Regions from separate parts of the Cumulibacter manganitolerans genome, predicted to be linked through region 3. Evidence: riboswitches for the same ligand, from Rfam matches in the RefSeq annotation. Region 3 holds a riboswitch; each other region holds the start of a gene.
What was found. Region 3 has a riboswitch for thiamine pyrophosphate ahead of thiC (phosphomethylpyrimidine synthase ThiC). Riboswitches for the same ligand answer to the same signal wherever they lie in the genome.

Region 1 (2,255 bases), on a different contig from region 3:
GCTCGCCGCCGGCTCCCGGGAACCGGACGGCGAGCGCGCGAACCGTCAGCAGGTCAGCGTCGGTCACGGAGGTCGCGGACGACGGCGAAGTTGTCCAGTACGCCCGTCCGCACCAGCAGGTCCCCGAGCGCCTTGGCCAGCAGACCGCAGAGCACGACGCAGCTCGCCAGGTGGATGATCGCCCGCCACACGACGATGCTCTGCCCCCACCAGCCCAGGACGCTCGCCTCGTACACGAAGATGGCGGCGCCGCCGACCAGTCCGGACAGCGCGAAGGTGCCCCACGTCCACCGGCGGTAGCGCGTCGCGGCGAACACCAGCTCGACGCCGACGCCCTGCACGAGCGCCGTCAGGAACAGCTTCGGGCCGACCGGCGAGCCGAGCACGACGACCTCGATCACCGAGGCGATCACCTCCGCGACGATGCCCGCGCCGGGCTTGCGGGTGATGTAGAGCGCCAGCGGCGCCACGACCATCCAGCCGCCCCACAGGATGTTCTGCGCGAGGTCGCCCGAGGGGCCCATCGCGATGGACAGCGCGAGCCAGGCCTGCACGAGCGCGTAGTACAGGAAGCCGAAGACGGCGCCGAGGACGGCGATGAGGACGAGGTCGTGCAGGCGCCAGCCGCGCTGGACGGACGGCTTGCGGGCGATGCGGTCGGTTTCCGAGGTGCTCATGCGTGCTGCTCCGTTCGCGAGGGGGATCCGATGGAGATGGTCAGGTGGCACACGACGTGCGGCACGCTGCGGCCGACCTCGGACCAGGTCGTGAAGACGAGCTCGAGGGCCTGCGCGAGGTCGCCGCGCAGCATCGTCGCGAAGTGCGCGGGGGTCACCTCCAGGCCGGACTGCTTGGCCTGCTCGATCGCCCGCTCGATGGGCTCGAGGTGCGCGCCGTGCCCGCTGTCGCCGTCCATCAGCGGGTACAGCGACCACTGGACGTCGGCGTCCAGGCCGGCCGGTTCGAGCGCCACGGCGTCCGGCGTGGGCAGCGCATAGCGATCGAGGAGGGTGCACTCCATCTCGCCGGGGCACCCGCGCGACAGCAGCACGTGGGTGACGAGGTGGCCGCCGTCCATCGCGCGCGCCGCGGCGCCGACGGTGCGTAGCAGGTAGCCGGCGAGCGCCGGCTCCGCAGGGGCGGCGGTGGCCCCGACGTACGTGCTCACCGGCCCGGTGTCGATATCGAGTGTGCCGTCGCCGTCGCCCGCCTCGGCGATCGCGGTGAGGATGACGTGCACGAAGTCGTCGCTCGCCGGATGCAGGCTGTAGCGCATGCCGATCCCGAACTCGGCCGGGTCGGCCGGTTGCCGGTCGTCCATCGGTGCTCCCGGACCACCGAGAACGAAGAGACGCGAGGAACGCTGAGGGTCCACGCGTGCCCAACTCCCTACGCCGGTACGAGCCGGATCAGGTTCACGGGTCTGTGGCCGAGCCACACTCTCAGCGCTGGATGCGCTCCCCGGGGGTCGTCGCCCACCCTACGCGCCCGGCATCCGCGGCGCGAGGGGGCCAGTAGGGTCGGGTGATGACTGATCGACCGATTGCCCTCATCACCGGTGGCTCGCGCGGCGTGGGCCTCGCCATCGCCCGCGAGCTGCAGGCCACGCACCATCTCCTGATCGGCGCGCGCACCGCGGAGGCTGCCCGCGCCGCGTGCGCGGAGCTCGAGTCGGCGGAGCCGTTCGTAGCCGACCTCACCGACGAGGCGGCGCTCGCCGAGGCGGCGGCCTCGCTGCCCGACCTGGATCTGCTGGTGCACAACGCGGGCATCTCCACGAAGAACGCCGTCATCGACACGACCCGCGCGCAGTGGCGGCAGATCTTCGAGGCGAACCTGTTCGCCGTCGCCGACCTGACCGCGCGGACGCTGCCGGGCCTGCGCCGTACGCGGGGGATGGTCGTGCTGATCAACTCCGGCTCCGGGTTCTTCACCAATCCGGAGAACGCGATGTACTGCGGGACGAAGTTCGCGCTGCGCGCCTTCGCCGACGTGCTGCGGGAGGAGGAGCGGCCCAACGGCGTCCGGGTCAGCTCGGTGCATCCCGGCAAGGTGGACACCGACATGCAGCGGGAGATCGTCGAGCACGACGGCGGGACCTATCAGCCCGAGCTCTACCTGACGCCGGAGTCGGTGGCCCGCGCGGTGCGCGCCGCGGTGGAGGCGAGCCCCGACGCGACCCTCGAGGTCGTCTCAGTACGCCCGACCCGCCGGTAGTCGATGGCCTCCCGCCGTCCGCGACCTCGCCGACCTTC
Region 2 (2,255 bases), on a different contig from region 3:
GCCGCGAAGATGGAGTCGGCGTCGGTCACGTCCATCTCGATCGCCACCGCCCGCCCGCCCGCGGCGGTGATCTCCTCGACCAGCTGGTCCAGCTTGGCCTTCCGCCGCGCGGTGACCACGACCGTGGCACCCGAGGCGGCGATCACCTGCGCGAACCGTCGTCCGAGGCCCGAGCTCGCACCGGTCACGAAGGCGATGTCGCCGGTCAGGTCGGCCGCGTTGTTCGGCAGCGGGTACTGGGTCATGAAGTCCTCCGAGAGTCGATAGTTCGCACTGCTAGGAATTCTTATCAGCAAACCCGCCGAGGCGCTGCCTTTGCGGCGATCCGGGGCACGGAACGCCGTGGCGCCGCGCGGCCCGCTCCTCCGGCTACCCGGGGATGATCGACTTCGTCACCGTCGCGGTGGCCACGACATGTCCCTCGGCCCGCGCCTCGGCGCGCAGGAACGCCAGCGACCTGCCGACCCGCACCACCTCGGCGGTGAGCCGGACGGTCGATCCGCCGGGTACGCCCTTCATCAGCGAGATGTTCACGGCATGCGACACCGCGATCTTGTCCTCCGCGAGGTGCGGGAGCAGCGCCAGGTAGCAGGTCATGTCGAGCAGGGTGTAGACGACGCCGCCGTGCAGCCAGCCGCCCGGTCCCTGGGTGGGCTCATCGACCACGAAGGTCGCGCCGGCCGCCGGGTCGTCCGCGTCGATGAGCGAGACGCCCAGAAAGCGGTGCAGCGGTAGGTCGATGATCGCGGCGACGCGCGCCTGCAGGGCCGAGCTGTCCATAGGTTGTTCCTCCGGTCGCCACGATACGGCCCGGCGCATCGGAGGATCGAGCCGATCTCGGGTGGGTGCCCCGACCGGCGCCCCTCGGGTCCGGTCAGCGGTCTCCGCCAAAACGTCGCCGAGTCGGGGCACTGTCCACCCCGAATGCCCAATGCCCCTCCAGGACGTCGATCTCCGGAGCGCGCGGCGCCGGACTATGCTGGCCGCAGCACAACGACAGGGGAGCGCCACGCGGCGCTGAGAGTGCGGATCGTCCGCAGACCCTCGAACCTGATCCGGTTAGCACCGGTGTAGGAAGTCGGGAAACTCAGTCGAAGACCCCGCGCCAGCGGGCGATCGAGCTCCCTCGCAGCAATGGAGGGAACATGTCGAAGCACAGTGCGGCGCTCGCCGCGATCACCATCACCGCCGCGGTGACGCTCAGCGCCTGCGGCGTCGGCGGCGGCGGCTCGTCCGACGCCAAGACCGTCACGGTCATGACGCACGACTCGTGGGCGGCGCCGGCCGAGCTGATCAAGAAGTTCGAGAAGGACTCCGGATACACGGTCAAGATCCAGACCGCCGGCGACGCAGGCGAGCTCACCAACAAGCTCATCCTCAGCAAGGACAACCCGAGTGCCGACGTCGTCTTCGGCATCGACAACACCCTCGGCATCCGCGCCGTCGACGCCGGCGTGTTCAGGCCGTACTCCTCGGCCAAGGCGACCGATCAGGCGAAGAGCCTCGCGCTGCCCGGAGCGGACGACGACCTGACGGCCATCGATTACGGCGACGTCTGCCTGAACGTCGACAACGGCTGGTTCGCGTCGCACGGGCTGGCCGCACCGACCTCGCTGGACGACCTGATCAAGCCCGAGTACCGGGACCTGCTCGTCACCCCGAGCGCTGTCACCTCGTCGCCCGGCACCGCCTTCTTCCTCGCCACGGTGGCGAAGTACGGCGAGAACGGCTGGCAGGGCTACTGGACCAAGCTGCGCGACAACGGCGTCAAGATCACCAGCGGGTGGACCGACGCCTACTCGGTCGACTTCTCCGGCGGCGAAGGCAAGGGGTCCCGCCCGATCGTGGTCTCGTACGCGTCCTCGCCACCGTTCACCATCCCCAAGGGCGGCGGCGAGCCCACGACCTCCGCCGTGCTGTCCACCTGCTTCCGGCAGATCGAGTACGCCGGGGTCGTGAAGGGCACCGACAACACGAAGGGTGCCGAGGCGTTCATCGACTTCATCAGCGAGCCGGCGTTCCAGAAGTCGATCCCTGACAACATGTACATGTACCCGGCCAGCGGGGCCGCGCTGCCCGCGGACTGGGCGAAGTACGCTCCGCTGGCCACCGACCCGCTCACCGTCGACCCGTCGACGATCGCGGCCAAGCGTGACGGCTGGCTCAAGGAGTGGGCCGACGTCACCACCGGCTGACCGGCGGCACCACAGGACAGGGGCTGGATGAGCACTCGCGTACGGGCGGCCCGCCCGGGA
Region 3 (2,255 bases):
CAACGCAGCCATGCCTGCGCGCAGCTCCAAGGGGCCGTGTAGTTGGAGCAGGGCGACGTCTGCCTGCTGTTGCGTTTCGAGCAGGGCGTCTGCCGTCTCGAAGGCGCCGCGTACGTCGAGGCTTCGCACGAGACGGGGAAATGCGATCCGGATCAACTGAGTGCTATCCGCGAGGACTGCTGTGGGCTTGGCCAAGATCACTCCATGGGTCATGCGTGCTGCCGCGTGCTGCACGACGTGACCCCATTGCTGGCGCTGATTCTGCACCGACGGACTTCACCGAGTGGGGCAATGCGTGAAGCGGGTGGCAGTTGCATGGGTCCGCCGTGGCGTTGTGGCCTACGGCGCGGGCTCTTCGTGCCAGCGGGTTTGCTCGTAGAAGTGATGGACCGGGCCGGGACCGTGCCCGATGTCGAGGACGGGCCCGTGGCGCAACGCGCCGGTCAACCACTCTTTCGCCGCGCGTACGGCTGGCAACCAGTCACCGCGCCGTGGATAGAACGCCGCCACTGCCGAGCTCAGAGTGCAGCCGGTGCCGTGTGTGTCCCGCGTGGCCACCCGTGGCGCGGAGAGACGCGTGACAGCACCGCCGGAGGAGTCGAGCCAGACATCGACCGACCGCTCACCCTCAAGGTGGCCGCCCTTGAGCAGCACTCGACTCGCACCGGCGCCGACGAGCCGCTCGGCCTGCCGTTGCATCTCGGATACGGACGCCGCCGCGGGCTCGTCCAGCAGGACAGCGGCCTCCGGAAGATTCGGCGTAACGACGTCGACGCGACTCACCAACGCCCTGAGCGCAGCTAATGCGTCCGCGGCGAGCAGGGGCGTGCCGACGCTGGAGACCATCACGGGGTCCAGCACCACCGGTGTGGTGCGCAGCGGCCCATCCGTCAGCACGTCGTGGATCATCTCGATCAGCTCTGCCGAGCCGAGCATCCCCACCTTGACGACGTCGATCCGCACGTCCTCGACGAGCGTCGTCAGCTGCTCGCGGACGACCGGCACGGGGATCGGATGCACCATCGTCACGGTCCGCGTTGATTGTGCGGTCAGGGCCGTGATGACGCACGTGCCGTAGGTGCCGAGTGCGCTGAACGTCTTCAGGTCCGCCTGGATACCGGCGCCGCCGGAAGGGTCCGAACCCGCGATCGACAGGGCAACCGGTGGTCGTGTCGGGTGCCGTTTCGGGTCTGGCATGACAGCACCCTAGCGAGGTGGCTACTATCGGTCGCACCCACGGGAGCCCGGGCACGGGCTGAGATCGGACTGACGCCGTCCGGACCGTTCGAACCTGTCCGGATCATGCCGGCGAAGGAAGAGGAGGCGCTAGCAATGCGTACCCCGGAAATGCCCGAAATTCATCCCCAGCACCGTGCCGTGATTCTCGGGGACGCCGACGTGCGTGTCCCGATGACGGCGATCAAGCTGTCCGACAGCCCCGGCGGCGTTCCGAACGAGGACGTGCTGGTCTATCGCACGTGCGGCCCCGGCTCCGATCCCCGCTCCGGCCTCCCGGCCCTGCGCGCCGACTGGATCAATGCCCGCGATGACGTCGAGACCTACCGGGGTCGCGGGCGGCGTCTTGCGGACGACGGCCGGGCGGCGGTTCGGCGTGGCGAGGCGTCCACCGACTGGCTGGGACCGCGGCGCGAGCCGCTCCGGTCCGCACACGGCAGGACGGTGACCCAGATGCACTACGCGCGTCGCGGTGAGATCACGTCGGAGATGCGATTCGTCGCGCTGCGCGAAGGGTGCAGCCCCGAGCTGGTGCGTGACGAGCTCGCGGCCGGACGCGCGATCATCCCGGCGAACGTGAACCACCCCGAGTCCGAGCCGATGATCATCGGCAAGGCGTTTCTGACCAAGATCAACGCCAACATCGGCAACTCCGCCGTCACGTCGTCGATCGCCGAAGAGGTCGAGAAGCTCACCTGGGCAACCCGCTGGGGCGCCGACACCGTGATGGACCTGTCGACCGGCGATGACATCCACACCACCCGGGAATGGATCCTGCGCAACAGCCCCGTCCCGATCGGAACGGTTCCGATCTATCAGGCGCTGGAGAAGGTGGACGGCAACGCATCAGCGTTGACCTGGGAGATCTTCCGCGACACGGTCATCGAGCAGTGCGAGCAGGGCGTGGACTACATGACCATCCACGCCGGCGTGCGCCTGGCGTACGTGCCGCTCACCGCGGACCGGGTCACCGGCATCGTCTCGCGGGGCGGCTCGATCATGGCCGGGTGGTGCCTTGC

Region 1: another riboswitch for thiamine pyrophosphate. It lies ahead of F8A92_RS12170 (YkoF family thiamine/hydroxymethylpyrimidine-binding protein); the one in region 3 lies ahead of thiC (phosphomethylpyrimidine synthase ThiC).
Region 2: another riboswitch for thiamine pyrophosphate. It lies ahead of F8A92_RS07350 (thiamine ABC transporter substrate-binding protein); the one in region 3 lies ahead of thiC (phosphomethylpyrimidine synthase ThiC).

The regions. Positions count from the first base shown of each region.
Region 1 is NZ_WBKP01000032.1:39,510-41,764, forward strand. Features, by position in the region: gene F8A92_RS12160 (ABC transporter ATP-binding protein) at 1-67, opposite strand, end outside; gene F8A92_RS12165 (ECF transporter S component) at 54-677, opposite strand; gene F8A92_RS12170 (YkoF family thiamine/hydroxymethylpyrimidine-binding protein) at 674-1,321, opposite strand; TPP riboswitch at 1,370-1,474, opposite strand; gene F8A92_RS12175 (SDR family oxidoreductase) at 1,528-2,217, shown strand.
Region 2 is NZ_WBKP01000014.1:14,996-17,250, forward strand. Features, by position in the region: gene F8A92_RS07340 (SDR family NAD(P)-dependent oxidoreductase) at 1-245, opposite strand, end outside; gene F8A92_RS07345 (PaaI family thioesterase) at 370-780, opposite strand; TPP riboswitch at 989-1,094, shown strand; gene F8A92_RS07350 (thiamine ABC transporter substrate-binding protein) at 1,146-2,195, shown strand; gene F8A92_RS07355 (ABC transporter permease) at 2,223-2,255, shown strand, end outside.
Region 3 is NZ_WBKP01000064.1:11,285-13,539, reverse strand. Features, by position in the region: gene F8A92_RS16325 (hypothetical protein) at 1-267, opposite strand, end outside; gene thiD (bifunctional hydroxymethylpyrimidine kinase/phosphomethylpyrimidine kinase) at 340-1,197, opposite strand; TPP riboswitch at 1,227-1,335, shown strand; gene thiC (phosphomethylpyrimidine synthase ThiC) at 1,333-2,255, shown strand, end outside.